DNA from 4 places in the Antrihabitans spumae genome. Region 3 is predicted to be linked to each of the others. Evidence: riboswitches for the same ligand, from Rfam matches in the RefSeq annotation. Region 3 holds a riboswitch; each other region holds the start of a gene.

Region 1 (7,312 bases), on a different contig from region 3:
CGAAATTCTCGTCGGTCGCTGTCCGGCCAATCGGCTAGTACCCGGCTGAGGTTGTCGTTGCGACGGCGTCGCATCTGTTGGGCAAGTTCGTGACCGACCGTGGTGACTGCAAGCACGCTTGCCCTGCCGTCCGCGGGATCGGCAAGCCTCTCGACGAACCCTCGTTCGACGAGATGCGCAACCTGCCTGCTGACCGTCGAGGGATCGGAGAACAAAGCTTCCGCCAGCGCTCCCGAGCGCATCGGTCCGTCCGCGATGAGGCGGAACAGACAGGTGAACGCTGCCGGATCGATCTCGCCTTTCGACAGCGCCGCGATCTGCGCAACCGTTCGATCCCTGATGCGTTGCAGACGGATCAGTTCGCTACCGATCGCGTCGACAAGCTCACCCTGCCCACTATCGTCAGTCATCTTGCTTGCAACTCTCAACTAGTTGTACAAAGCAAGTATGTAGCGGTTATCGCAGGTGGGGCAACATATTTACCGAGCTTTACCGACCCTTGAAGTTCGCTTCGCGCTTCTGCGCGATGGCCGTGATCGCCTCGGTCAGGTCTTCCGACGGCAGGAAAGCCGCGTTCCAGGCGGCGACATATCGCAGTCCTGCCGCGACGACATCGACCCTTTCCTGGGCGAGAACATCCTTGATGCCGTGCACGACCAGCGGCGGATTCGCGGCGATCTCGCGAGCCGTCGCGTGCGCGGCGGCCAACGCGGCCTCGGCGTCGTCGTAGACGTCGTTGACGAGTCCGATCTTCTCGGCGCGCGCTGCGTCGATGTCCTTGCCGGTGAACGCCAGTTCGCGCAGGTGACCGTCACCGATGATCGCCGGTAGCCGGTTCAGCGAACCGATGTCGGCGACGATCGCGACCTTCGCCTCACGGATGCTGAACTTCGCGTCGGCACTGGCATAGCGAATGTCGACCGCAGCGATCAGGTCGACACCGCCGCCGATGCACCAGCCCTGAACAGCGGCGATGACCGGCTTGCGGCAATCGGCAACTGCTGTCACCGAGGCTTGCAGGCCTTTGAGGTGATTGTGGAAGTCGGTGCGCGGCGCGGCGAGTGCACGGTCGGCGAGCAGCGGACCGAACAGCGGCGACATGGCGGGAAGGTCGAGCCCGAACGAGAAGTGCTTCCCCGATGCGGCCAGCACAACCGCTCGGACCTGCGGATCTGCATCCAATTGGCCGAAAATCTGCGGGAGTTCAGCCCAGAAATCGGGGCCCATCGCGTTGCCTTTACCCGGCCCCGTCAACGTCACCTGAGCGACATTGTCGGTGATCTCGACGGTGAAAGCCTTCCAGTCAGTCATGCCGGTCAGCCTAGCGAGTGCGACGTCACACTGTTACGCCGCGTTAAGACTCTGTCAATTGGGTACTCAAGTGTAGAAAAACCGACGAGAGGACGCGGATGATCAAATTTCGCCAGCGAAAATGACCTCGCCTCCGAAAGGTTCCGGGATGTTGATGCACCAAGGTCTCGGCCTTGACCGATTCAACGCGATACCGCGCGAACGCGCGATCCACGCGTTGTTCGAATGCTGCTGTTGCGTCACCTGGGCGCGCAAGGTGGCCGACGCGAGGCCGTACGACACTCACGACGACTTGCTCACGAAGTGCGACATCGAACTACTCGCGTTTTCTCAGGCTGATCTGGATCGCGTTTTCGAGTCCTGTGTCCACTGCGAAACCTCCGACAACTCCGTCGAAGAACTCTCTCGGGTCACTCGTGCACGAATCTCTCGCATGCTTGGACCCGTCGGCGGCTATCCGGAATATTAGTCTTGAGGACATGCGGAAGCTGCTGCACCCGAATGCTTCACACGTCGCCGATATTCTGATCTCGCGTGGGCACCACGGCGTCATCGTCACGCGCGAGGAAGAAACACGAACAGCTGCTCAAGCAGCGACCGCACTTGGTATCGACGTCGGCGCGATCGCCAAGTCGCTGGTGTTTCTCCTCGACGACGATCCCATCCTGATACTCGTCTCGGGCGCTCACAACGTGAACCTGAAGAACACGGGTGAGCGCCTCGAAGGCGAGTTGACGCGGGCTTCGGCCGACGTCGTCAAACATGCGACCGGTCAGCCGATCGGCGGGGTGGCCCCTGTCGGGCATCCGACGAATCTGCCGACCTACCTCGACAATGCGCTGGCCAAGTTCCCCGAACTATGGGCTGCGGGTGGGCATCCGAACACGTTGTTCCGTTCGTCGTTCGCCGAGTTGCTACGAGTCACGGCAGGGTTGGCGATAGACGTCGACTAGCCTTTCGCTCGAGGGTTTCGTAACCCGTTTCGCCCCTGCGACCTGCTGATAATCTCGACGGATCATGGCGACAAGGGTCTGGCGGCGACTGCACGTAGACTTGTGCCGTACTTCAACGAGTATCTGTTCGTAGTCGTATCTACTCACGACCGAATATCACATCTCGCGCCCACGCCGGGCGGTCCGGAGTTACTGCTGTGTCCGAGCAAGCACATTCTCACGACGTGACCGAATTCTCTGTCCCCGACGACGCCAGTGGCATCACCAGCGATCAGTATCGATCGGCGATGCGGCACTTTCCTGCCGGCGTCACCATCATCACGCTCGATTCCGAGGCAGGCCCTGTCGGCTTCACCGCAACATCTTTCGCGTCGATCTCACTCGATCCGCCGCTCGTCTCGTTCAATATCGCGCACACGTCGTCGAGCATTCGAGCACTACATGCAGCGGACTCACTGGTGATCCACTTCCTCGGCGAACATCAGCAACATCTGGCGCAACGCTTTGCGAGGTCGGCGGATCAGCGCTTCGCCGACCGGTCGCTGTGGACGAAGCTGGACACACACGAGCCGGTGCTACACGGCACACCGCTGTGGTTGCGGGTCGTTGTCGATCAGCTGATTCCGATCGGCGATCACACCCTGGTCATCGGGTTGGTCACACGCGTCCACGACGAGACTGGCGACGAGCCGGCAGCGGCGCCGTTGCTCTATCACAACGGTCGCTACTACCGGCCGACTCCACTCGACGGCTAGGCGGCTCCGCCGCTCGTGAGTCCTTTCGGAGGTTGGGCCCTCCAAAAGGACTCACGAGGCGCGAAGCGCCCTGAGCACATCCGAGTTCACATCGGCACCGACTGCAACGCCACGCTGTCCAAGGCCCGGAACCACCTGCTGCACAATCAAATCCAACGAGCCAGGCAATTCGAGCGGGCGGATTGTGACACCGTCGGCGACCTCGGCGGTCCGGATGTCAGCGATCAATCCGACCAAGCCGGACGGCGTCCCGATGTAGGAGATCGAGTCGTTCCGACGACGGGTCAGCGGATCGGACTCGACCTCGGCGAGCCGACCCCGCGCGACCGCAGCGGTTGCGGCAACGATGGTTTCGATGTCGAGTAACACCGTGACCGATTCAGGGTCCCGGCCGCTGCCGATGAGGTCGGCACGAATGCCTTGCCGAATCCGCTGCGCCTCACGAAGGTCGGTCGCGGTGATGCGAACGACGGTCGGGGGGACCGCAACGAGATCCAGCGGCCCAGACGATCCGTGCGGGTTGGTCAGTTCGATCCAGTAATCAGCATGCGCTGGGCGACTTCTCAGTTCGAGCGCAACACGAAACGGACGGGTTGGAGCAAGGACAACCGACGATGACATGGGTACATTCCCTCGAAATGCGTGCGTGACGGGCTGAAGGGCGAAACGGATTCGAATGTGAAACAGTTCGAAAGCTTCGACCTCAACAGGTGCCGGACGCGGTGCGGCACAGATCGACATGTCGACGCTGGACGAGTCCCAGCCGACGTCCCTTCGATTCCCATGCCATAAGTGCGAGCGTACTCGCGCTACTTGCAGGCAGGCGAGCCATCTCCTCGCGGTGATCGAAACTGGGGACGCGGAAAGGATCTCGTGTCTGGGCTCGGATCCCAACGGCCGTCGATCTCTTCGTAATGCCAGGTCGCGCCGGTTTCGCACAGTGTGGTTACGGCGTTCACCAGGCGTTCGACGTCAGAGCTCGAGGTGCCGAGTCCGACGCTCGCCCTGACCGCCGCGGGAACTCCGAGTCGCGCGAGGAGCGGGTGCGCACAGAATCGTCCGTCACGTACGCCGATGCCGTGCTCCGCAGACAGATAGGCAGCAACGTAACTCGGGTCGTAGCCGTCGACCGTGAAGGTCACGATGCCGACGGCATCGGCAGTGTCGTCCCAGATCTGCAGAATCTTGATGCCGTTCAGTCGTTCCAGGCCGCGTCGAAGCCGATCGGACAGGTCGCGCTCGTGATCGGCAACGACGTCCCAATCGAGGGTGCACAGGTGCTCGCAGGCTGCCGCCAGCGCCGCCGCACCGATGACGTTCGGACTGCCTGCCTCGTGACGCTGCGGAGCAGGTGCCCACTCCGTGCTGGTGAGGCCGACTTCGCGGACCGCTCCCCCACCGGCGAGGTACGGTTCGGCAGCATCGAGCCAATCACGGCGTCCGACAAGGACTCCCGCGCCGAACGGCGCGTACAGCTTGTGTCCCGAAAAGGCGAGATAGTCGACGCCACTGCTCGCGAGGTCGATGCGACGGTGCGGCGCCAACTGCGCAGCGTCGACGAGAATCCTTGCGCCACAACTGTGTGCGATCTCGGCAAGCCGCGCGATAGGCAGTACTTCGCCTGTCACGTTGGAGGCACCGGTTACGGCAAGGAGCGCAGCGGGACGGCTGCACAATTCTGCGATCACACGGCGGACGGTCTCGTCGATCGTCGCGGCGGCAGTCACCACTCGACGCCCGTTCTTGTTCCAGGGCAACAGATTTGCGTGATGCTCGATATCGAGCACAACGGTGTCGCCCGGGACACAGGAGGCAAGGAGGTTCAACGAGTCTGTGGTGTTCCTGGTAAAGACGACGACCTGGTCGTCGGCGGCGCCGACAAAACGGGCGACGGATTCGCGGGCCCCTTCGTAGCAGTCGGTCGACACGCGAGACGCATAGCCGGCACCACGGTGGACACTTGCGTAGTACGGCAGCACGTCGGCAACGCAGTCGGTCACTGCAGCCAAGGCAGGCGCACTCGCCGCGTAGTCGAGGTTTGCGTACGTGCATTCGCCACCCTGCACGAGCGGAACCTGCAGGTCACAGCCTGAAACTCGGGCCAGCGGCGCACAGGCAACAGCGGCGGTCAATACAGCAGTCATCACGAAATCCCATCGTCCCAGGGACCCGTCGGTGGTTGTAAACCTCGGAGTCCGCGCTTGCCGCGCCCAGGTATTTGGACGTCAGCCAGGTCGTCACCCGGAGCACCCCACCGCGGAGGAGGGTTGCCGACCAGCAAGCCGGGGCTAAACGCTGGTACTCATGACCTGCGCCAAGATTGGCAGAACTCTCGCGAATTTGTCAACCGGGGCGCCGAGTCGTGAGTCCTTTCGGAGGTCGGGCCCGCCGAAAGGACGCACGAGGCCGGAGGCCCTGTACGTTGAAGCGACGTGAGCGAATTAGAGTTGCCATCCCTGCTGCTCGAGTCGGTGCAGGACGACGACGACGACGACCTGATCGCCCGCGGATTCGCCACGGTCGGGCGACGGACCTGGATCGAGCACCTGCCCGGCATCATCGACGAGTTGTCCGCGCGTTGGTCCCTCACAGTCGGTCGCCCGTTCCAACCTGGCGGGGTCGCATCCTGGGTTGCGAAGGCGCGCAACGACAATGGGGACCACCTCGTACTCAAAGTAGGGTGGCGGCACGAAGAGGCACTGCACGACGCCGACGCACTCCGAGTGTGGAACGGCAACGGCGCTGTGCGACTGGTCGATTCGGTGACAACCACAGACAGTTGCGCGCTACTGATCGAGGAATGCGATCCCGGGACCGCATTGTCTGCCGCACTGCCACCGCTGCAGCGAGACGAAGTGATAGCCGAACTCCTGCAACGCCTCTGGATCGAACCCGCGGCACCACATCCGTTCCGTCCACTGAGCAGTATGTGCGATCTGTGGGCCGACGAGTTCGACCTGAAATTGCAGGACGCACCCAGCTATGAACTCGACCCAGGCATCACAGCGGCGGGAATCGAGTTGCTCAGAACACTGCCTTCGACCGCAGATCGGCACGTACTGCTGTGCACCGACCTACATGCCGAGAACGTCCTCGCCGCTGCACGCGAACCGTGGCTCGCGATCGACCCGAAGCCTTACCTCGGCGACCCTGCCTACGACCCGATTCAGTACCTGCTCGACGCCTCCGACCGGCTCACCGCCGATCCTGAATCCTTCGTCGGACGGATGGCCGCGCTACTCGATCTGGACCGCGACCGGCTCCGACTCTGGCTGTTCGCGCGGTGTGTCCAGGAGTCGCTCGACAGCCCCGAACTGATAGCGGTCGCCGAGCAACTCGCCCCCTGAGCTCAAATGGTTTGCCAAACCGCCTACCAGTGCGTTCTCATCGCTGGGTGACGATCACCCTGCTCCTCAGCTTCGCCGGCCTGTGCGTGCTGCTGGCAGTAACGCCCGGACCGGACATGTTCTTGGTCGTTCGCTACAGCATCGCGGGAGTGCGACCGGGCCTGGCTGCAGCGGTCGGGTCCGCGTTCGGCGGGATCGCCTGGGCAATCGTTGTCGCTGCTGGCCTTGCCGCGTTGCTCGAGCAGTCGTCCGTGGCGTATCGGACACTCAAGATCGTGGGCGGTATCTATCTCGTCTACCTGGGTGTGCACGCTCTGTTGGAGCATCGACGCAATGCCGCCAAGTCCGGCGAACCGTTGACTGCGGTCGCGGCGTCGATGAAGTCGGCGGCCGCCGCAGGCTTCCTTTCGACCGTCTTCAACCCCAAAGTCGGCCTGTTCTACCTTGCTGTGGTTCCGCAGTTCGTCACCGACGTGACATTCGGAAACACCTTGACGCTAGGCGTAATCGAGGCCACGGTGGCCGGAACAGTCATGGCGGCGCTTGCCTTCGCGGCGTCACGCGCGGTCGTCGTCTTGAAGCGGCCCAAAGTTACTCAGTGGCTGGCCCGCGTGAGCGCGGGAATGCTTGCGGCCCTCGGCATCGGAACCCTCGCGTCGGCCTAGGCGGCTCCGCCGCTCGTGAGTCTTTTCGGCGGGCGGGCCCACCGAAAGGACTCACGAGGCCGAAGGCCAATTCGGCAAACTGTCACCGGAGGCCCAGGTGCTGTGGGTGCCACTGGAAATGCGCTCGGGCAACCGTAGCCGCGCGATCGGTCCGAGTGTGATGTCGGCCGCCGAGAAGATCAGACACTCGGAACGATCGTTGCCGACGTCGGTAGTGAGCGTGATCAAGTAGCCGTCATCCTCAGCCGTGGACCCGATTCGGGGCGCCATCGCGGTTTCAC
Region 2 (7,312 bases), on a different contig from region 3:
CACGTCGTCACCCTCGGACACGGCCGGGAAGTAGCCGTAGACAACCGCGGCATGAGCGAGGATGCCGTCGCTGGTGAGGCGATCGAGCCAGTACCGCAGGCGCGGACGTCCTTCCGACTCGACCAGCTCCTCGTACGTCGCGCCTTCGCCTGCCCGCTGACCGCGCAGTCCCCACTGGCCGAGGAACAGAGCACGTTCGTCCAACAGATTCGAATATTCGGACAGCGCAACACCTTTGACGATGCGACTCCCCCAGAACGGCGGTGTCGGCACAGGAAGATCTGCCGCGACGTCGGAGCGCTCGGGAACAACGACGGGAACCTCTGCGGCCTTTCGTTTTTCGGCGATCTTGCGGGAACGCTCGTGCCGCGCTTTACGTTCGGCCGCCTTCTCACGTTCCGCGATCGCTTCGGGGCTGTCCGGATCGGGTCCACCGCCGCGTTTGCGCGTCATGATGGTGTCCATCAACCGCAGACCTTCGAAAGCGTCACGGGCGTAACTGACTTCGCCGTCGTACACCTCGGTCAGGTCGTTCTCGACGTAGGACCGTGTGAGCGCCGCGCCACCGAGCATGACGGGGAACTGCCCCGCAACACCCTTGGCGTTCAGTTCGAGCAGGTTCTCCTTCATCACGACTGTCGACTTCACGAGCAGGCCGGACATACCGATGACGTCGGCCTTCTTGTCGATCGCGGCATCGAGGATCGACGCAATCGGTTGTTTGATACCGAGGTTGACGACCTCGTAGCCGTTGTTCGACAGGATGATGTCGACCAGGTTCTTACCGATGTCGTGGACGTCGCCCTTGACGGTCGCGATCACCATGCGGCCCTTGCCGTCGTCGTCGGTCGCCTCCATGTGAGGTTCCAGATAGGCGACAGCAGCCTTCATCACTTCGGCAGACTGCAGCACGAAAGGCAACTGCATCTGACCGGAGCCGAACAGTTCGCCGACCGTCTTCATCCCGGACAGCAACGTCTCGTTGATGATTTCGAGGGGCTTCTTGGTGAGCATCGCCTCGTCGAGATCGACGTCGAGACCGTTTCGGTCACCGTCGACGATCCGGCGTTCCAGCCGCTCGAACAGCGGCAGCTTGGCCAACTCCTCGGCTCTCGACTCACGGGCATCGGCCGCCGAGACGCCTTCGAACAGCGCCATCAACGTCTGCAGCGGGTCGTAGTCGTCGCGGCGACGGTCGTAAACGAGGTCGAGTGCGGTCTGCCGCTGTTCCTCGGGGATCCGCGCCATCGGCAGGATCTTCGACGCATGCACGATCGCGGTGTCGAGACCGGCCTCGATGCACTCGTTCAGGAACACGGAGTTGAGCACCTGCCGCGCAGCGGGATTGAGGCCGAACGAGATGTTGGAAAGCCCGAGTGTCGTGTGGATCTCCGGATGCAGCCGCTTGATCTCGCGGATGGCCTCGATCGTCTCGATGCCGTCGCGCCGGACCTCCTCCTGGCCCGTCGAGATCGGGAACGTGAGAGCGTCGATGATGATGTCGCTCTCCGACAATCCCCAGTTGCCGGTGATGTCCGCGATCAGCCGCTCGGCGATCCGGACCTTCCACTCGGCGGTACGCGCCTGACCCTCTTCGTCGATCGTCAACGCGACGACCGCCGCACCGTGTTCCTTCACGAGCGACATGATCTGCTGGAAGCGCGAATCGGGTCCGTCGCCGTCCTCGTAGTTGACGGAGTTGACCGCGCAACGCCCGCCGAGGTGTTCTAGACCAGCCTTCAGCACAGCGGGTTCGGTGGAGTCGAGCATGATCGGCAACGTCGACGCGGTCGCCAATCTGCTTGCGAGAGCAGACATGTCCGCGGCACCGTCACGGCCAACGTAGTCGACGTTGAGGTCGAGCATGTGCGCGCCGTCGCGCGTCTGATCCTTCGCGATATCGAGGCACTTCTCGTAGTCCTCGGCAAGCATCGCCTCACGAAAAGCCTTGGAGCCGTTGGAGTTCGTACGTTCGCCGATCATCAGGATGCTGGCATCCTGCTCGAAAGGCACTGCCGTGTAGAGCGAAGAAACGCCAGGCTCGCTGATGTGCTTACGCGTGCCCCGCTCGACATCGCGCACGGCCGCCGCAACCTGACGAATGTGCTCTGGCGTTGTGCCGCAACAGCCGCCGACCAACGCCAGACCGTATTCGCGTACGAAACCACTCAGTGCGATTGCCAGCTCTTCCGGTGACAGCGGGTATTCCGCGCCGTTGGCACCGAGGACTGGCAGACCTGCGTTCGGCATCACCGACACCGGCAGCTTCGAGTACTTCGAAAGATGGCGGAGGTGCTCGCTCATCTCGTCGGGTCCCGTTGCGCAGTTGAGCCCGATCAGGTCGACGCCGAGCGGCTCGATAGCCGTCAGCGCGGCGCCGATCTCGCTGCCGACCAGCATGGTTCCGGTTGTTTCCACAGTGACGTGGGTGATGATCGGCAGCCGCCTGCCGAGCTTTGCCATCGCGTTCTGGCTGCCGATGATCGCGGCCTTGACCTGCAGCAGGTCCTGACACGTCTCGATCAGGATGGCGTCGGCACCACCGTCGATCATGCCGAGCGCGGACTCCGTGTAGGCGTCGCGCAACACGGCGTACGGGGCGTGTCCGAGGGTGGGCAGCTTGGTGCCGGGGCCCATCGAACCGAGGACGAAACGTGGCATCCTGTCGCGACCTGGACCCATCTCGTCGGCAACGTCGCGCGCTAGCTGAGTGCCCTTCTCGGACAGCTCACGAATGCGATCGGAGATGTCGTAATCGGCAAGGTTCGGCAGGTTGCAGCCGAAGGTGTTCGTCTCGACTGCGTCGGCGCCCGCTTCGAAATACGCGCGGTGAATGTCTTTGAGCACATCGGGGCGCGTGTCGTTGAGAATTTCGTTGCAGCCCTCCAGCCCGAGAAAATCGTCGAGGGTGAGGTCGGCAGCCTGCAACATCGTGCCCATCGCACCGTCGCCGATGACAACACGCTGATCGAGCGCATCGAGCAGTGCAGAGTGCAGTGGCAAAGACATGCGCTCCAGAATAGTGGGGGCCTCAACAGTGTGATCTTCAGACGTATCCGGCTCACGGCCAGAACTACGCGGTGCAGCGGCAACCATCGGCACATCCCCTCGTCTATCCACGCTTGCCGCACCCGAATCGGACGTGCGGCCTGGTCGTCACCCGGAGCACCCCACCGTGGCGGAGGGTTGCCGACCAGCGAGCCGGGGCTGTGCGCTGGTACTCATGACCAACGTCAAGGCTGGCAGGGGATGGCTTTCGTTGTCAAACGGCGCTATGTGAAGAGGCGGACCCGCCCTGGTCGTAGGCTGTGTCGGTGAGTTCCGAAGAGTTCCCGGTCGTAGCCGACCTCGATCTGCCTACGCTGCGCGATCCGATCCTCGTCGCGGCGTTCGAAGGCTGGAACGACGCCGGTGATGCGGCAAGCGGTGCAGTCGAGCATCTCGAACTGATCTGGGATGCCGAGCCGCTGGCAGAGCTCGATTCCGAGGATTATTACGACTACCAGGTAAATCGACCGACGGTGAAGCAGATCGACGGCGTCACCCGGGAGATCCAGTGGCCGTCGACCATGCTGTCGGTGTGTTCGCCTCCCGGTAGCGAACGCGATGTTGTGCTGCTTCGCGGTATCGAGCCCAACATGCGCTGGCGCAGTTTCTGCGACGATCTGCTCGAATTCGTCGAGCAACTCGGCGTCAGCACCGTCGTGATCCTCGGCGCGCTGCTCGCCGATACCCCGCACACCCGCCCGGTTCCGGTCACCGGTTCGGCCTACAGCAAAGAGGCCGCCGAGCAGTTCAAACTCGAACAGACCAGGTACGAGGGCCCGACCGGCATCACCGGCGTGCTGCAGGACCACTGCGTCAAGGCGGGTGTTCCCGCGGTGTCGTTCTGGGCGGCCGTTCCGCATTACGTGTCGCAGCCGCCCAATCCGAAGGCGACGATCGCCTTGCTGCAGCGGGTCGAGGACGTGCTCGACGTCGAGGTTCCGCTCGGTGAACTACCGACCCAGGCCGAGGATTGGGAAGAGGCGGTCACGGAGATGACGGCCGAGGACGAAGAAATCGCCGAGTACGTCCGCTCGCTGGAAGAACGTGGCGACGCCGAGATCGACATCTCCGACGCCATCTCCAAGATCGACGGCGATGCGCTCGCAGCCGAATTCGAAAAGTACCTTCGCCGGCGCGGGCCTGGCAGCTTCGGACTGTAACCACGGGTGAGGACCACAGCGTGAGTCGCCTCCGCACGCTCGCCCTCTACGCGGGTGGGTTTCTCGGACCGTTCGGTGGCGGAGTCGTCACGGCGATGCTCCCGGAGATGGGCAACGACCTCGGCGTCAGCTCTCCCGCAGCAGCATCGACGCTCGCGGCGTACCTGTTCCCCTTCGCAATCTTGATGTTGGTCTCCGGCACACTCGGTGCACGCTGGGGTCAATTCCGCACTGTCCGAATCGCTTACGCCGTGTACGTCGTCGCGTCGCTGGCCTGCGTCGTCGCACCGAGTCTGTCGTTTCTGTTGGTACCGAGAGCAATTCAGGGGTGCGCGAATGCCTTCACCACTCCCCTGCTGTTGGCATCGCTTGCGTCGATAACTCCCAAGGCGCGGCTCGGTCGTGCGCTCGGCACGTTCTCGGCACTGCAGGCAGCAGGCCAGACGACGGCGCCGCTGGTGGGCGGGCTTGCGGCAGAGGTGAATTGGCGGCTCGCGTTCGTCGCCGTTGCTGTGGTCGCAGCGATATTGGGAATCGTCGGATTGCCCACCGGCGCACAGGTGTCGGGACGCGAAGTGAAGCTGCGCCAAGCTTTACGGCCGGATGTCGTACGCATCGGACTGGTCGCGTTCCTCGGATGGGGCGCACTCGGCGGTCTGAACTTTCTGGTCGCCTTCCGCGCCGAGGATGCGTTCGGCCTCGGCCCCACGCAGCGTGGCCTGCTGCTCACCGGCTTCGGAATCGCAGGAATCATCGCCGCCCGGCCCGTCGGAAATGCGATCGACAGGATCGGTGCGCGCCGGTCGGTACTGATCGGCGCCACCTGCGGTGCCGTTCTCGTCACGCTCGCGGGGACCGCCGGACTGCTCGTCGTCGCCGCTGCCGCGTGGGCCGCCGCAGGCGTTGCGGGTCAGGGCATCCTCGTCGGCGTCAATGCAGCGGTACTCGGCCTGCGCGGACCGAATCAGGGCGGCGCGCTCTCGGTTGTGCAGTCGTTGCGCTTCTCGGGGCAGGCGCTCGCGCCGGTGCTGCTCACACCGCTCTACGGTGTGCACCCGACCACTGCGTTCGTGATTCCCGCGGTGCTGCTCGCACTGGTGGCACCGGTGCTGATGCCGCGTCCGCGGGCCGAGACCGAACCGGTCTGACATCGCTCGGTGTGCGAGGTAAGCCTTGCCAACTATGATCCGGTGGTGGCGCCATCAACCGAACGTGCGACGACGCGACTCGTCGACGAGCTGGCGCGCCATGGTGAGCGCACAGCAATCGTGTCGGGCACCGACGAGGTGTCCTACCGCCGCCTCGCCGCGCTCGTGCACGATGCCGCCGCACGCTTCGGGACCGAACGGCGGTTGGTGCTGATCGCGGGTCGCAACGACATCGAGGCGGTCGTCGCATACCTCGGAGCGCTCGCCGCCCGTCAGCCGGTGTTACTCGTGCCGGGCGATCCGCAGTACGACGCGACGTCCCTCGTCGATACCTACGATCCCGACATCGTGATCGAACAGCGCAGCGGCAGTTGGCATTTCGACGAACGACGGTCGGTGTCCAGGCACACGCTGCATCCCGATCTGGCACTGCTGCTCAGCACGTCGGGTTCGACTGGTTCGCCGAAGCTGGTTCGCCTCTCACGCGCGAACCTGCGATCGAACGCCGAATCGATTGCAACCTACCTCGACATCCGCCACACCGACCGAGCGATGACCAGCCTTCCGATGAACTATTGCTACGGCTTGTCGGTCCTGCACAGTCACCTGCTTCGGGGTGCCGGAATCGTGCTGACGGACGCGTCTGTCGTCGATGCCGAGTTCTGGGACCTTTTCGGTCGGCATCGGGCGACAACGTTTGCCGGCGTCCCCTATACGTTCGATCTGCTCGACAAAATCGGATTCGAGCACATGCACCTGCCGCATCTGCGCTACCTCACCCAGGCAGGCGGTCGGCTCGCTCCCGACCGGGTCGCACGGTACGCCGCACTCGGCGAACGCGACGGCTGGGATCTGTTCGTCATGTACGGCGCAACGGAAGCGACCGCTCGGATGGCGTATCTCCCACCGCACCTGGCACGGTCGCATCCGAACGCGATCGGTGTCGCGATACCCGGTGGGTCTTTTCGCATCGACCGCAGCGGGGACGAAATCGATCCCGACGCGGGCGAACTCGTCTACTCGGGCCCGAACGTGATGATGGGCTACGCCGAATCGGCGGCAGATCTCGCCGCCGGAGCAACGGTCGACGAGCTTCGTACCGGCGATATCGCCAAACGCGGCGCTGACGGCCTGTACGAAATACTCGGCAGGTCCGCACGCTTCGTCAAACTCTTCGGCCTCCGGATCGACCTGCCTCGCGTCGAAGCCGCACTCGACACTGCAGGAATTACGGCCTCGTGTATCGACGGCGACGATGAACTTGTCGTTGCTTTCGAAGGCGCGCTTGCACCGGCGAAGGTCCGTGCGATCGCGGCTGCCGCGTCGGGTCTACCTGCGGCTGCAGTCCGCGCCTGCCGAGTCGCCGAACTGCCGCGCCTGCATTCCGGCAAGCCGGACTATCCCGAGATCCGCACACTGGGCCGCGCCGAGGCCACAAGTACCGCACGGACCGGAAGCGAGCTTCGCGAACTGTTCGCGCAGGTGCTGCGACTCGATGTCGCCGACATCGGCCCCCAGTCGACATTCGTCGAACTCGGCGGGGATTCGCTGTCCTACGTCGCGATGTCGGTGCGGTTGGAACGCAAACTCGGCCACCTCCCGCCCGATTGGCACACGACGCCGATCCGCGACCTCCGGGTTCGTGGGCCGAGACGGTGGATTGCCGGGCGGTCCGTCGAGACCAGCGTCATGCTGCGAGCTGTCGCGATCGTGCTCGTCGTCGGATCGCACGCCGGGCTGTATCACCTGTGGGGCGGCGCGCATATTTTGCTCGGCGTCGCCGGGTACAACTTTGCGAGATTCGTCCTCACGGACAAGCCCCGTACGCAGCGGCTGCGCCACCTCCTGACAACGGTGGCCGGCATCGCGATACCCGCCGTGGCGTGGATCGCGTTGACGTTGAGCTTCTCCGACGACTACACGGTGACAAACCTGTTCCTGCTCAACAAGATTCTT
Region 3 (7,312 bases):
CTCTCCAGGAATTCGATGATCGAGCTTTCCTCGGGTTCCGTTGCGCCGGTGAAGCTTTCGCTGTCATCGAGCAGGCATGCCACAGTCTCGTTCGCATCGCCCTTGGTGTGGCCGATGAGTCCGACCGGGCCACGCTTGATCCAGCCGGTGACATAGGTCGCGGCGACGTGGTTGCCTTCGTCGTCCAGCACCCGGCCCGCTTCGTTCGGCACGGTCCCGGCTTGATCGTCGAAAGGCAGGTCCGAGACGTTCTGCGACAGGTACCCGACAGCGCGGTAGACGGCGCCGATCTCCCATTCCTTGAACTTGCCGGTGCCGCGGACGTTGCCGGTGCCGTCGAGTTCGGTGCGTTCGGTCCGCAGTCCGACGACCTTGCCGTCCTTGCCGAGGATTTCGGTCGGCGATTCGAAGAAGTGCAGGAACAGTTTGTGGGGGCGGTTGCCGACGTCGCGGATCGCCCAGTCCTGGATGGTGTTTGCGACCATGTCGACGATCTTGGAGTTGCGGCGAGCCGCTTCCGAACCTGCGTCGTAGTCGATGTCCTCGGGGTCGACGATCACTTCGATCGTCGGGGAATGATCGAGTTCGCGCAGTTCGAGCGGCGTGAACTTGGCCTGCGCGGGTCCGCGGCGACCGAACACATGCACTTCGACGGCCTTGTTCGCTTTGAGGCCTTCGTAGACGTTGGCGGGGATTTCGGTCGGCAGCAGCTCGTCGCCGGTCTTGGCGAGCACACGGGCGACGTCGAGAGCGACATTGCCGACACCGAGAACAGCGACCTTCTCGGCCTCGAGCGGCCAGTTGCGGGGCACATCGGGGTGCCCGTCGTACCAGGAAACGAAGTCGGCGGCGCCGTAGGAGCCTTCGAGATCGACGCCGGGGATTTCGAGTGCGCGGTCGGCGTTGGCGCCGGTGGAGAAGATCACGGCGTCATAAAAACGCTGCAGCGTCGTCAAATCGATGTCGGTGCCGTAGTCGATGTTGCCGAGCAGCCGAACGTGCTCTTTGTCGAGCACCTTGTGCAGTGCGGTGATGATGCCCTTGATGCGCGGGTGATCGGGTGCGACGCCGTAGCGGATGAGGCCGAACGGTGCAGGCATACGTTCGAAGAGGTCGATGCTGACCTCGGCGTCGGATTTCATCAGCGCGTCAGCGGCGTAGATACCTGCCGGACCTGCGCCGATGATGGCCACGCGAAGCGGACGGGACTGGGCGGGCGACTGAGCCGCTCGAGACTGGTCTGTCATCTTCTACCGTGCACCTTTTCGACGAAATGGACGTTCGCTGACGCGAGCTTAAACTTAGCTAAGCCTAATTAGCCAAATCTCTAATCTGCCAAAGCAACGGCCGAACCGATCCGCTCGGGAGATGTGCGCGGCAGGCTCAGCCGTTGAAGTCTATCGTCACCCCGCACGCCGACTTGCAGGGTGCGCGTTTGCCCCACACGCGGCGCCCGTGGAGGATTCCCTCGTGACCGCCAAGAAGAAGAAGCGCAACAACAGGGGCGACGAGGCAGCGCAGCAGGTCGCCGCGGATTCCGCAGACACGAATGCGGTCGTCGAGGGCGCCGACACCGAGTCCAAGTGGGAGCGCACCCCCGTCCCGTTCATCGCTGCCGTCGCGGTCGTAGCGGCGATCATCGCGGCCATCGTCATCGGCGGCATCGTGTCACCTGCCGAGGAGAACGTCTCCGAAGCGCAGCGCGTCGACCAGGCGACCATTGCCTACATCAAGGCTCGCAACGGTGAGGATGCGCAGTTGAAGGGTGCTGTCTGTCCCGGTTTCGACGACAATGCCTTCGTCGTGAAGCCCGGTGGCGACAAGATCACCTACAGCAAGGTCGAGAACGTGAAAGTCGACGGCGACCGCGCAAAGGCCGACGTCACCGTCGCTGCCGACGAGAAGGACCTGCCGGTCGCGGAATGGAACTTCGTCCGCAGCGATGGCGGCTGGCTGGTGTGCAACTGATCGCAATTACTCGCGATTGCATACGCAGAAGTTGACAGAAGCACGGGTAGCGAGCGATCCTCTGCTGAGGTCATGAGTACCAGCGAACAGCCCCGGCTAGCTGGTCGGCAACCCTCCTCCGCGGTGGGGTGCTCCGGGTGACGACCTGGCCGTGCTTCAATTCCGGACGCGGCAAGCGCGGACTCCAAGGCCAGTGCAGTGCCGGCGAGTCCAGGGCATTGTGAAAGGCGCATGACGTGAGCTATGCAGGCGATATCACTCCGCAGCAGGCGTGGGATCTGTTGACCGAGCACCCCGACGCGGTGCTCGTCGACGTCCGCACCGAGGCCGAATGGAAGTTCGTCGGCGTCGCCGACACCACCTCGATCGGCCGCAAGTCGTTGCTGGTCGAATGGGTCGGCTACCCGGGCGGCGCACGCAACGACAACTTCGTCGACCAGCTGAAAGAGGCAGGTCTCACACCCGGAGTCGAACGGCCGGTCGTGTTTCTCTGCCGTTCGGGTCAACGATCGGTCGGCGCGGCAAAGGCAGCCACCGCGGCAGGGATCGGCCCGTCCTACAACATTCTCGAAGGTTTCGAAGGCCCGATCGACGCAGACGGCCACCGCGGCGCGATCGGTTGGCGTGCCATCGGGTTGCCCTGGACGCAGTCATGAGTGACGGCAAGATCAGCCGCCCGACCGGTGGAGCGTTCGAGAAGCCACTCCCGGCGGGAGTCGGTCCCGCGACCATCGGCGTCCGTGGCGGACTGATGCGTTCGGGTTTCGAAGAGAACGCCGAGGCCCTGTATCTGACGTCCGGCTTCGTCTACGAGAGCGCTGGAGCTGCCGAAGCCGCGTTCACCGGCGAAGTCGATCATTTCGTCTACTCGCGCTACGGCAACCCGACGGTTGCGATGTTCGAAGAACGTATGCGGCTCATCGACGGTGCAGAGGCATGTTTCGCCACCGCGAGTGGCATGGCTGCCGTGTTCACCGCACTCGGTGCACTGCTCGGCGCAGGCGATCGTCTGGTCGCAGCGCGCAGTCTGTTCGGCTCGTGTTTCGTCGTCTGCAACGAAATCCTGCCGCGCTGGGGTGTCGAGACCGTCTTCGTCGACGGTGACGACCTCGACCAGTGGGAGCAGGCACTGTCGGTACCGACGGCGGCTGTGTTCTTCGAAACGCCGTCCAACCCGATGCAGTCACTCGTCGACGTTCCGCGGGTCGTCGAGCTCGCGCATGCAGCGGGCGCAAAAGTTGTGCTGGACAACGTTTTTGCGACGCCGCTGCTGCAGCGCAGCTTCGAACTCGGCGCCGACGTCGTTGTGTACTCGGGCACCAAGCACATCGACGGTCAGGGCAGAGTGCTCGGCGGCGCGATCCTCGGTTCGCAGGACTACATCGACGGACCCGTCAAAACCCTTATGCGGCATACCGGTCCGGCGCTGAGCCCCTTCAACGCTTGGACCCTGCTCAAGGGACTGGAGACGATGCCGCTGCGCGTTCGGCACTCCACCGAATCCGCGCTGACCATCGCGAAGTTCCTCGAAGGCCACAACGCGATCCGTTGGGTGAAATATCCGTACCTGGAATCGCATCCACAATATGCGCTTGCCCGGACCCAGATGAGCGGCGGCGGAACGGTCGTCACGTTCGAACTCGACGCACCCGACGGTATGGGCAAGAAGCGTGCATTCGAAGTGCTCGACGCCCTTCGCATCGTCGACATCTCCAACAACCTCGGCGACGCGAAATCGCTGATCACACATCCGGCGACGACGACGCACCGAGCAATGGGACCCGAAGGCCGCGCGGCGATCGGCATCACCGATTCGGTGGTCCGGATCTCGGTCGGCCTCGAAGACATCGAAGACCTGCTCGGCGATCTCGATCAAGCCCTGAGCTAACACGGCTAGCTGGCCTAGCTAGCCGAGGGACACCAACTCGGTGATGTCGTCGATCGGCAGCATCCCCTCGACGACGACCGTGACCCAGACGTGGTTGAGCCAGATGTCGCCGCTGTGGTTGTCGAGAAACGCCGTATCGGCCGAATCGCGGCCCGTAGCAATGCGTACCAGCGTCGACCGTGGTGCCAGACCGGTCGCATCGACGACGCGCCACACGCCGTCGACGTACGCCTCCGCGACCGCATGGAAGTCCATGGGGACACAGCCGGGCGCGTACACCGCGACCACCCTGGCAGGCACATTCATCGCACGAAGAAACGCAACGACCAGATGTGCGTAGTCGCGGCACACCCCGGCGCCGGACAGCAGAGTGTCTGCCGCGCCGTCGATCGGATCGCTGCTGCCGGGCACGTAGAACATCCGGGATCGCACCCACCCCGATATCTGCGCGAGCAGTGTTTCGGAGTCGCGGTACTGGCCGAATTCCTTTGCGGCGAAACCGAAGAACTTGTCGGCCTCGGCGTAGCGGCTCGGCCGTAGATAGACCGAGAGGTCGTAGTCGGTCGCCTCGTCGGGTTCGGCGCGACCGGTGACGCTCGCGTGATAGCTCGCAACGAGATTGCCTTCGCCGACCTCGAATTTGTGAATCCTGGTGCCGTGCAAGCCGATTATCTCCGCAGCCTCCACCGGGTTGCCGTCGTGAGTGAACGACAACGACTCGGTCACCTCGATGCCTGGCAGCTTCGCAACGGCAATTTGGAATTCGAGGGTTGTCGCAGCTCTGATATCGACATCGAGATGGGCAGATACGTCGCGCTTCACTCCTCGATCGTGCCAGTAGCGGTCGGGGCTCCCCGCGCTGGGTGCGATCAGCTTTCGAACGGATTTCGCGTTCGTCCGATGAGGTCGGCGACCGAGTCGAGAACGAGCGTCGGACGATAGGGAAACGACTCGACACTCTGCCGGGTCGAGATTCCGGTGAGCACGAGAATCGTCCGCAGTCCCGCCTCCAGCCCGGAGACGACGTCGGTGTCCATCCGGTCGCCGATCATCAACGTGTGCTCGGAATGTGCGCCGATCGCGCGCAGCGCCGAGCGCATCATCAGCGGGTTCGGTTTGCCGACGTAGTACGGTTCGCGGCCGGTGGCCCGCGTGATGAGGGCAGCGACCGATCCCGTTGCGGGCAGTGAACCTTCACGAGACGGACCCGTTGCGTCCGGATTGGTCGCGATGAACCGCGCGCCGTTCTCGACGAGGCGAATCGCCTTGGTGATGGCCTCGAAGGAGTAGGTGCGCGTTTCGCCGAGGACGACGTAGTCGGGGTCGGTATCGGTGAGGACGTAGCCGATGTCGTGCAGTGCCGTGGTCAAACCGGATTCGCCGACGACGTACGCGCTGCCGCCGGGGCGCTGATTCTTCAGGAAGGTCGCCGTCGCAAGAGCAGAGGTCCAGATCGACCGCTCGGGGATGTCGAGACCTGTCCGCACCAGCCGCGCATGCAGGTCACGCGGGGTGCGAATCGAGTTGTTGGTCAACACCATGAACGGTGTCTGGTTCTGCCGTAGCTCGGCCAGAAACTCGTCCGCGCCGGGGACGAGGTGTTCCTCGTGGACGAGAACTCCGTCCATGTCCATCAGATACGACAGTTGTGTGTCGGGGTCGAGTTCGGTCGCTGTTCGCGTCACCACCTCATTGTGCTGCCTTACCACGCCACCGTCGATAACCGCGCCGCGCGGCGTACGCGCCGACAATGGCCATTGCGCACCACACCGCGATTGCCGAGTAGGCAAGCGGTGAGGACAGATCGCCGACCGAAGCGCCAAGCGCGGTGTAGACGAACGCCCGCGGTGCCGACCCGATGAAAGCCCCGATTGCCATCTGCCACAACGGAAGTCCGAAGGCGCCGAAGGCGTAGGCGGACAGCGCGTCGGGTGCGCCGGGAACGAAGCGTTGACCGACGACAGCCCACAGGCCCCACCGTTCGATCTGCGCGTCGACGCGATCGGACCGCTCGGGGCCGAGCAGGGCGCGGGTGCTGTTACGGCCCGCCCGGCGACCGAGGAAGGCACTTGTCAGGGCGGTGCCGACAGTGGCGCCGAGGGTCACGAAGGTGCCGAGCACCGTTCCGAACAGCAGTCCGCTGCCTGCGGCGAGGATCGGCCCTGGTACGAGTGCTGCGCCGAGAGCGGCCGCCAGCACGACGTAGGTCAATGGCGCTGCCGGGCCGGTCGCCGCAACCGTTGCCCTGAGGTCCTCGACATCGACGACGCGCGTCACAGCAACGAGAACGAACAGGCCGAGCAGGAAAGTGGCGAAAAGGACGAGCCGCACGACGTGTCGCCTGCGGGTTGCCCGCGGGTTGTCGTCGATGTCGGTCATGGCAAGGCAATCTTGCCGCACCGGGGTTGTCGAGTCGTGTCGGGTTCAGCTCGAACCGGTGTAGAAGAGCTGGTTCGTCCACTCGCGCAACGACATGCTGACCTCGGGTCGATCGGTGTCGCCGTTACGATCGTCGCCCGAAACGTCGTCGGGGAGTCGATGTGCGCGGTGGCGGGCGGGTCCATCGCCGACGAGGGTGCCTGCGCCCGGGAGATCCGCGGCCGCTCGGTGCCTCGCGGCCCGTATCGCTGCCTCTTGGCTCTGCGCCCGATGGCGAGGTTCCTTGGTCGACTGTCCGGTCGAGCGGGAGAGATGTCTGGGCTGTGGCATTGGACCGCCCCTTTCATGGCACCGCTGCCGCGCAGTCGGCGTTGACCCGAGCACCTAACGTTGCTCGTACCGCACCCGTGCCGCGAACAAGTCCTTTACCTCACACCTAGGTGCGTAGTACAGCCTCGAAAGGTCTCGGAAATATAACAGACCGGCCGTTCGCTATGCGAGAGCAAACGCCGAAAAACTTGGGCAATTCCTACTGCTCACGACGTTGCACCGCCCGGATGCGCGTCGGGGACTCTCGCTAGGCTCGGGTCAGCCGACAAAGGAGTAGTGCATGCCTGAGCTCAAGCTGGGATACAAGGCGTCCGCGGAACAATTCGGACCTCGCGAACTCGTCGAACTGGCAGTCCTCGCCGAGCAACACGGCATGGATTCCGCCACGGTCAGTGATCACTTTCAACCGTGGCGCCACAACGGCGGCCATGCCCCTTTCTCGCTCGCGTGGATGACTGCCGTCGGCGAGCGCACCGAGCGGATCCAGCTGGGGACCTCGGTGCTCACGCCGACCTTCCGATACAACCCTGCCGTGATCGCACAGGCGTTCGCGACCATGGGCTGCCTGTATCCGGGACGGGTGATGCTCGGCGTCGGTACCGGCGAAGCGCTCAACGAGATCGCAACCGGATACGCAGGTGAGTGGCCCGAGTTCAAGGAACGTTTCGCGCGGTTGCGCGAGGCAGTGCAGCTTATGCGCGAACTGTGGGTCGGGGATCGCGTCGACTTCGACGGCGAATATTACAA
Region 4 (7,312 bases), on a different contig from region 3:
CCGAGCGCCACCCGCAATTCGTCGTCGGTCGCCCGAGTTTCCTGCAGGCACACAGCGTCTGCCTCGGTTGCCGCCAACCACTCGAGCAAACCTTTCCGAGCAGCGGCACGGACACCGTTGACGTTGACGGACGAGATGATGTGAGCCACGTGAGCACGGTAGCGGACCCTGGCGCAGCCAACCCTCCGCACAGCACCCGCGACCTACGGTTTACGGTTTAGCCCATGACGCAAACCGACCTCGGCGAGGCCGCACTCTCGAAGCTGAAGTCCAGCGAACTCGTAGCGCTACTAGGACGTTTGCAAGCCGACGACCCGGCGATAGGTGATCTCGACGTCGACGTCGTCGGCCGCCTCGTCGATCCGAAGAAGCTGAAGAACGAGGAATTCGCGTCGCTGCTGAGCAACCTCGCGCGCCTCGCTGACGCAGGTGCCGACGTCGACCTGGCAAAGATGGACGCAACGAACTTCGCGAAGTTGATCGCCCGGGCGTCCGACGATCAACTCAAAGCCGCGACAGCGGATCCCGCGTTGCGCGCCCGAGTCCTCGACGAACTGTTCCGGCGGATGGACGCCCACTTCCTACCCGAGCGGGCTCGCGACGGCAGGGTCGTCATGCAGTTCCGGGTCAGCGGGAAAGGCAACGGCGGCAAGGAAACCGACGACTACGCAGTCACCATCGCTGACCGAAAGTGCAGCGTCGAGAAGTCGCTCGCACCCGATGCGAAGACGACGATCACGCTCAGCCCGGCCAGCCTGCTGAAACTGGCGACCGGCAATGCGGGGGCCAAGATGATGTTCGTTCGCGGCAAGGTCAAAGTGAGCGGCTCGATCGGGTTCGCCGCGGGATTTATGAAGATGTTCGAGGTTCCGTCAGCCTGAGCGGGTACTTGCGCTCGGCATCACCGTGTGTGAGCCTCAGTAACGGGTAACTCAGCATCAAGAGCTTTTTCCGGACAATGACGTCGAGGAAAGGTCCTTCCGCGTGACTCAGTCGACCGCAGCGCTACATCTGGGATCCGGTGAGCCGGTCCTGCTCCTGCAGCCATTTATGCTCTCCCCTCATGTCTGGCGCGGTGTCGCCGAGCGATTGGCGGAGTCCTACGAGGTCTTCGCGCCCGCCTTCGCGGGTCACTGGGGTGGGCCTCCCCTGAACGGGTGGGACGCCAGCGCCTCCGCGATCGCCGACGCCGTTGAGAAGCAACTCGACGAACTCGGCTGGAACACCTGCCACATCGTCGGCAACTCGCTCGGCGGTTGGGTCGGTTTCGAACTCGAACGTCGCGGTCGCGCGCGCACCCTGACCGCTGTGGCTCCAGCTGGCGGCTGGCGTCATCTGAGCCCGGACGCAATCCTGGTCGGTCTCAAATTTCTTTCACTCGGTCCCCTCGTCGGGATCGGCAAACTCGTCGGCGGCTTCGTGGCCCGAAATCGCCTCGTACACCGAGCTTTCCTGCCCCTGGTGAGCAAAGATGCGAAGGCCGTCGAGCCACAGGACGCCGAGGCGATGATTCTCGCCGCGTCGAACTGCAGAGCATTCCTGCCCGTGCTGTGGTCCGGACTCAAGGGTGGCGGAGTCACCGGCCTTGCCGATGTCAAGGTGCCGACTCGGCTGCTGCTGTGCGAATACGACCGCATCATCCCCATGCGCCGCTACGGGAGCATGTTCATCGACGAGCTTCCGGCGGTCGCCGACCGAGTCACGATGGAAGGCGTCGGCCACTGCCCTCAGCTGGAGGCACCGGAGAAGGTGGCCGCGCTGATCTCCGAACACGTCGCGTCCTATCGGCCGCACCTGCGAGCGGTATAGCGGGTCAGTCGGCGGTCCGGCGCTGTGCAAGAACCGAGATCCCGAGTACGAACAATCCGGCGATGGCAAGCATCGCTCCGACGGCTGCCGGCGCGGTGTAGCCGAGACCTGCGGCGATGACAATGCCGCCGAGCCACGCACCCGCTGCGTTGGCGATGTTGAGCGCCGCATGGTTGAGCGCGGCGGCCAACGACTGCGCATCTGCCGCCACGTCCATCAGCCGGGTTTGCAGCCCGGGGACCAAAGCGGCTCCCGCCGCGCCGATGGCGAACACGCCGACAACTGCGGTATACGGGTTGTGCGCAGCAGCGACGAACAACGCGAGCACGACGGCCATCGTTGCCAGCAGCGCGAAGAGGCTGGGAATCAACGCCCTATCGGCGAGGATGCCGCCGACGATGTTGCCGACGACCATCCCGACGCCGTAGACCATCAGAACGACCGGAACCCAGGCGATCGGCAACCCGGCCACGTCGGTCAGCGTGGTGCTGACGTAGGTGTACACGGCGAACATGCCGCCGAAGCCGACAGTGCCGACCGCAAGGGTCAACCACACCTGGGAGCGGCGCAGTGCACCGAGTTCGGTGATCGGATTCGTTATGGCGACGCCGTGCAGGTCCGGCACCCAACGCACGAGCGCGGCGACCGTGGCAACGCCGATGACGGTGACGATCGTAAAGGCGCTGCGCCAGCCGAAATGTTGACCAAGGGCAGCGGCGGCCGGGACCCCGACGACGTTCGCGACGCTGAGGCCGAGCATCACCGTGGCAACGGCTTTGGCTCGCTGTCCAGCGGGAACGAGTGACGCGGCGGCAAGGGACGCGACACCGAAATACGCACCGTGTGGCAAGCCTGCGACGAAGCGCGAGACCATGAGCCACTCGTAGCTCGGCGCGAACACGGTGGCGGCATTGCCGATGGTGAAGGCGACCATCAAGCCGATGAGGACCAGCTTTCGCGGGAGGCGTGCCGTGGCGGCTGCAAGCAGCGGGGCTCCGACGACGACGCCAAGCGCGTAGGCGGAAATGACATGGCCCGCGGTCGGCTCGGATACGCCGATGCCCGACGCGATGTCGGGAAGTAGGCCCATCGCCACGAATTCGGTGGTGCCGATACCGAAACCACCCATCGCGAGGGCGAGCATCGCCCAGCGGCGGGTTCCGGAGTTGGCCGAGTCGGTGCTGGCCAGCTCAGCACGTGGCGCGGTTGTAGTAGGCACGCTTGCGTACAACCGCCTCGAGGAGCGGAAATCATCCCGATGCGGCGGTGAAGTCGGTCACTGACAACAGGCGGCTATCAGCGCAATGCCTTCTGCAGGTTCTCGTCGAGTGCGCCGAGGAACTCCTCGGTCGTCAGATAACCCTGATCGCCGCCGACCAGCAGTGCGAGGTCCTTCGTCATCTGACCGCCCTCGACGGTCGTGATGACAACGTCTTCCAGCGCCTGCGCGAAGCCGATCACGTCGGGAGTGCTGTCTAGTTTGCCCCGGTGCTCCAGTCCACGGGTCCACGCGAAGATCGATGCAATCGGATTCGTCGATGTCGGCTTACCGGCCTGATGCTGCCGATAGTGCCGCGTGACCGTACCGTGCGCCGCTTCGGCCTCGCAGGTCTTGCCGTCCGGCGTAAGCAGCACCGAGGTCATCAGGCCGAGGGAGCCGAAGCCCTGGGCGACCGTATCGGACTGCACGTCGCCGTCGTAGTTCTTGCAAGCCCAGACGTAGCCGCCCTCCCACTTCATCGACGACGCGACCATGTCGTCGATGAGGCGGTGTTCGTAAGTCAATCCGGCGGCGTCGAACTCGGCCTTGAACTCTTTTTCGTAGATGTCCTGGAACGTGTCCTTGAACTGGCCGTCGTACGCCTTGAGGATCGTGTTCTTCGTGGACAAATACACCGGATAGTTCTGCTGCAGGCCGTAATTCAGCGAGGCCCGCGCGAAGTCGATGATCGACTGATTGAAGTTGTACTGCCCCTGCACGACTCCGCCGAGGCTTTCCTCTGTGAAGTGCACCAACTCGTGCTGGATCGGTTCGTCGCCGTTGTCGGGTGTGTAGGTGATGGTGACGGTGCCCGGCCCGGGGACCTTGAAGTCGGTCGCGCGGTATTGATCGCCGAACGCGTGGCGGCCGATGATGATCGGCTTGGTCCAGCCAGGGACCAACCGCGGCACGTTGGAGATGATGATCGGCGCACGAAAGATCGTGCCGCCCAGTATATTTCGAATCGTGCCGTTGGGCGAACGCCACATCTTCTTGAGGCCGAATTCCTCGACGCGATCTTCGTCCGGCGTGATGGTCGCGCACTTGACGCCGACACCGTGCTTCTTGATGGCGTTGGCGGCGTCGACCGTCACCTGATCGTCGGTCTCGTCCCGATATTCGATGCCGAGGTCGTAGTACTCCAGGTTCACGTCGAGATAAGGATGGATCAGCTTTTCTTTGATGAACTTCCAGATGATCCGCGTCATCTCGTCGCCGTCGAGCTCGACGACGGTGCCTTCTACCTTGATCTTCGACATGGGTGTTTCGCGTCCTCCTGAGAAGGTCTTCCCTCGGTGCTGCGGCCGCGAACGCACCTTGTGGGCGCGCTTGCGGCATCAACAGTCAACGTATACGGCTGCGCCTGTCAGCGTGCCTATCAATGCTAAACATGACGGTCGTCCGTGTCGGAACACAATCTGCCAACCCCGGTAGTTCGATTATTCGGAGCGGACATATACGATGTTCGCCAGGTCACGAGCATCAGCGACAAGCCCCGGCTCGCTGGTCGGCAACCCTCCTTCGCGGCGGGGTGCCCCGGGTGATGACAAGGCCCTCGACAGTCGAGAGCAAGCGCGCCGTAGGAGGTTTCAAAATGTGTTGCTGTAGCGGATAGACCCCATCCCCCGCCCCGCATTCCCATTACCTTTCTCTGGAGTTTCCATGACTGAATCCGTTGCGCCCGAATGGTCTTTCGAGACCAAGCAAGTTCACGTCGGCCAGGTCCCCGACGGCACGACCAACGCGCGCGCACTGCCGATCTACCAGACCACGTCCTACACGTTCAACAACACCGACCACGCCGCAGCCCTGTTCGGACTTGCCGAGCCTGGCAACATCTACACCCGCATCATGAACCCGACTCAGGATGCCGTCGAACAGCGCGTCGCGGCACTCGAAGGCGGCGTCGCAGCTCTGCTCGTCGCATCGGGTCAGGCCGCCGAGACCTACTCGATTCTGAACATCGCAGGCGCCGGCGACCACATCGTGTCGAGCCCTCGCCTCTACGGCGGCACCTACAACCTCTTCCACTACTCGCTGCCCAAGCTCGGCATCGAGGTGTCGTTCGTCGAAGATCCGGACGACCTCGAGCAGTGGCGCGCCGCAATCCGCCCGAACACAAAAGCCTTCTTCGGTGAGACGATCTCGAACCCGAAGAACGATATCTTCGACATCCCCGGTGTCTCGGCCGTCGCGCACGAGTCGGGTATCCCGCTCATCGTCGACAACACCGTCGCGACGCCGTACCTGATCCAGCCGCTGAAGCACGGCGCCGACATCGTCGTGCACTCCGCGACGAAGTACCTCGGCGGACACGGTTCCGCCATTGCCGGCGTGATCGTCGACGGTGGCACGTTCGACTGGACTCAGGGTCGCTTCCCCGGATTCACGACACCCGATCCCAGCTACCACGGTGTCGTGTTCGCCGATCTCGGCGCGCCGGCCTTTTCCTTGAAGGCCCGTGTCCAGTTGCTCCGCGACCTCGGTGCGGCAATATCGCCGTTCAACGCCTTCCTGATCAGCCAAGGTATCGAGACCTTGAGCCTGCGGGTCGAGCGTCACGTCCAGAACGCCAAGGCGGTCGCCGAGTGGCTCGAAGCCCGTCCTGAGGTGACGTCCGTTGCCTACGCAGGCCTGCCGTCGTCGCCTTGGTACGAGCTCGGACAGAAGCTCGCGCCGAAGGGCGCAGGCGCGATCGTGGCGTTCGAGGTGGCCGGTGGCGTCGACGCAGGCAAGCGCTTCGTCAACGCGCTGACGCTGCACAGCCATGTCGCTAACATCGGTGACGTGCGTTCACTGGTGATCCACCCGGCTTCGACGACCCACTCGCAGCTGACTCCCGAGGAACAGCTCGCATCGGGTGTCACCCCCGGTCTCGTCCGTCTGGCAGTCGGCATCGAAGGTATCGCCGACATTCTTGCCGACCTCGAGGTTGGGCTGACGGCGGCAGCATCTTGACAGTGAGTAAATCTCGAGCAGCACGTCCGGAGGCGGTTCTGCCGCCTCCGGACGGGCGGCTCGGCAGCGTGTCGATCGGCGAGGTCGTACTCGAAAGCGGCGCAGTGATTCCCGAGGTCACCCTCGCGGTCCAACGCTGGGGCGCGCTGTCTCCGAACAAGGACAACATCGTGCTCGTCGAGCACGCGCTGACCGGCGATTCGCACATCACCGGTCCCGCGAACTCCGAGCATCCTTCACCCGGTTGGTGGAACGGCATGGTCGGGCCGGGCGCACCGATCGACACCGACGAATGGTGCGTCGTGGCAACCAACGTGCTCGGCGGCTGCCGCGGCACCACGGGCCCCGGTTCGATCGCACCGGACGGCAAGGTCTGGGGTTCCCGTTTCCCCGAAATCTCGATCCGCGACCAGGTGTCGGCCGAAATCGCTCTTGCCGATGCCTTCGGTGTCGAGCGGCTCGCATCGGTCGTCGGCGGATCCATGGGCGGCATGCGTGTGTTGGAGTGGATGGTCGGTGCGCCCGATCGCGTGTCCTCCGCACTTGTGCTCGCCGTCGGGGCTCGCGCGACAGCCGACCAGATCGGCACACAGACGACCCAGATCGCCGCGATTCAGGCCGACCCGGACTGGCAGGGCGGCGACTATCACGGCACCGGCCGCACTCCGACGACGGGCATCGGCATCGCCCGCCGGATCGCACATCTGACCTACCGGACCGAGTTCGAACTCGACCATCGTTTCGAGAACTTCTCGCAGGAGGACGAAAACCCCTGGGAGGGTGGGCGTTACGCGGTCGAAAGCTACCTCGAGCACCAGGCCGAGAAGCTGATCGCGCGCTTCGATCCCGCAACCTACGTCCTGCTGACCGAGGCGATGAACCGCCACGACGTCGGTCGCAACCGAGGTGGCGTCGAAGCCGCGCTTCGTGCAACGCAGGTGCCGTGTGTGGTCGGCGGTGTCGACTCCGATCGCCTGTACCCGCTGCGGACCCAGCAGGAACTCGCAGACCTCCTACCGGGTTGTCGTGGGCTGGAGATCGTGCATTCGAAGGACGGTCACGACGGCTTCCTCACCGAAGCGACAGCGGTCGCAACACTGCTGGACGAGACGATGGAACTCGCGCGACGGGGTTAGATCTTTGCCGCTAACCCGTGCCGAGCGGATCGATCGATGCAGCAAGCAGAACGATTGCCGCGCCAACCGCTGTCATCGCGCCGACATCGAACCATCGACCCCTGACTGCGAGCAGCCCGACGCGATCGGTCGGTAGACACAGCCGAAA

The links. A riboswitch is a leader RNA that binds a small molecule or an ion and turns the genes downstream of it on or off. The one in region 3 is predicted to bind S-adenosylmethionine.
Region 1: linked by a shared signal. The riboswitch ahead of ACHIRB_RS22650 (aminotransferase class V-fold PLP-dependent enzyme) and the one ahead of ACHIRB_RS02155 (rhodanese-like domain-containing protein) in region 3 are both predicted to bind S-adenosylmethionine.
Region 2: linked by a shared signal. The riboswitch ahead of metH (methionine synthase) and the one ahead of ACHIRB_RS02155 (rhodanese-like domain-containing protein) in region 3 are both predicted to bind S-adenosylmethionine.
Region 4: linked by a shared signal. The riboswitch ahead of ACHIRB_RS16390 (bifunctional o-acetylhomoserine/o-acetylserine sulfhydrylase) and the one ahead of ACHIRB_RS02155 (rhodanese-like domain-containing protein) in region 3 are both predicted to bind S-adenosylmethionine.

The regions. Positions count from the first base shown of each region.
Region 1 covers NZ_JBIMSN010000106.1:113,490-120,801, forward strand. The annotation lists gene ACHIRB_RS22610 (MarR family winged helix-turn-helix transcriptional regulator) at 1-410, opposite strand, end outside; gene ACHIRB_RS22615 (crotonase/enoyl-CoA hydratase family protein) at 490-1,311, opposite strand; gene ACHIRB_RS22620 (2-oxo-4-hydroxy-4-carboxy-5-ureidoimidazoline decarboxylase) at 1,460-1,780, shown strand; gene ACHIRB_RS22625 (YbaK/EbsC family protein) at 1,791-2,264, shown strand; gene ACHIRB_RS22630 (putative leader peptide) at 2,329-2,397, shown strand; gene ACHIRB_RS22635 (flavin reductase family protein) at 2,552-3,019, shown strand; gene ACHIRB_RS22640 (hypothetical protein) at 3,071-3,640, opposite strand; gene ACHIRB_RS22645 (putative leader peptide) at 3,723-3,851, opposite strand; gene ACHIRB_RS22650 (aminotransferase class V-fold PLP-dependent enzyme) at 3,829-5,163, opposite strand; SAM riboswitch class IV at 5,212-5,329, opposite strand; gene ACHIRB_RS22655 (aminoglycoside phosphotransferase family protein) at 5,452-6,366, shown strand; gene ACHIRB_RS22660 (LysE family translocator) at 6,414-7,031, shown strand; gene ACHIRB_RS22665 (carotenoid oxygenase family protein) at 7,083-7,312, opposite strand, start outside.
Region 2 covers NZ_JBIMSN010000016.1:50,179-57,490, forward strand. The annotation lists gene metH (methionine synthase) at 1-3,009, opposite strand, end outside; SAM riboswitch class IV at 3,114-3,229, opposite strand; gene ACHIRB_RS03635 (PAC2 family protein) at 3,315-4,208, shown strand; gene ACHIRB_RS03640 (MFS transporter) at 4,229-5,356, shown strand; gene ACHIRB_RS03645 (AMP-binding protein) at 5,402-7,312, shown strand, end outside.
Region 3 covers NZ_JBIMSN010000008.1:66,519-73,830, forward strand. The annotation lists gene ACHIRB_RS02145 (FAD-dependent oxidoreductase) at 1-1,247, opposite strand, end outside; gene ACHIRB_RS02150 (Rv0361 family membrane protein) at 1,471-1,968, shown strand; SAM riboswitch class IV at 2,037-2,152, shown strand; gene ACHIRB_RS02155 (rhodanese-like domain-containing protein) at 2,205-2,624, shown strand; gene ACHIRB_RS02160 (O-succinylhomoserine sulfhydrylase) at 2,621-3,856, shown strand; gene ACHIRB_RS02165 (transglutaminase-like domain-containing protein) at 3,875-4,678, opposite strand; gene ACHIRB_RS02170 (HAD-IIA family hydrolase) at 4,726-5,490, opposite strand; gene ACHIRB_RS02175 (TVP38/TMEM64 family protein) at 5,546-6,235, opposite strand; gene ACHIRB_RS02180 (hypothetical protein) at 6,281-6,565, opposite strand; gene fgd (glucose-6-phosphate dehydrogenase (coenzyme-F420)) at 6,846-7,312, shown strand, end outside.
Region 4 covers NZ_JBIMSN010000062.1:232,205-239,516, reverse strand. The annotation lists gene ACHIRB_RS16415 (exodeoxyribonuclease III) at 1-149, opposite strand, end outside; gene ACHIRB_RS16410 (SCP2 sterol-binding domain-containing protein) at 225-881, shown strand; gene ACHIRB_RS16405 (alpha/beta fold hydrolase) at 985-1,809, shown strand; gene ACHIRB_RS16400 (MFS transporter) at 1,814-3,028, opposite strand; gene ACHIRB_RS16395 (NADP-dependent isocitrate dehydrogenase) at 3,106-4,329, opposite strand; SAM riboswitch class IV at 4,542-4,651, shown strand; gene ACHIRB_RS16390 (bifunctional o-acetylhomoserine/o-acetylserine sulfhydrylase) at 4,733-6,028, shown strand; gene metX (homoserine O-acetyltransferase MetX) at 6,025-7,164, shown strand; gene ACHIRB_RS16380 (DUF3017 domain-containing protein) at 7,175-7,312, opposite strand, start outside.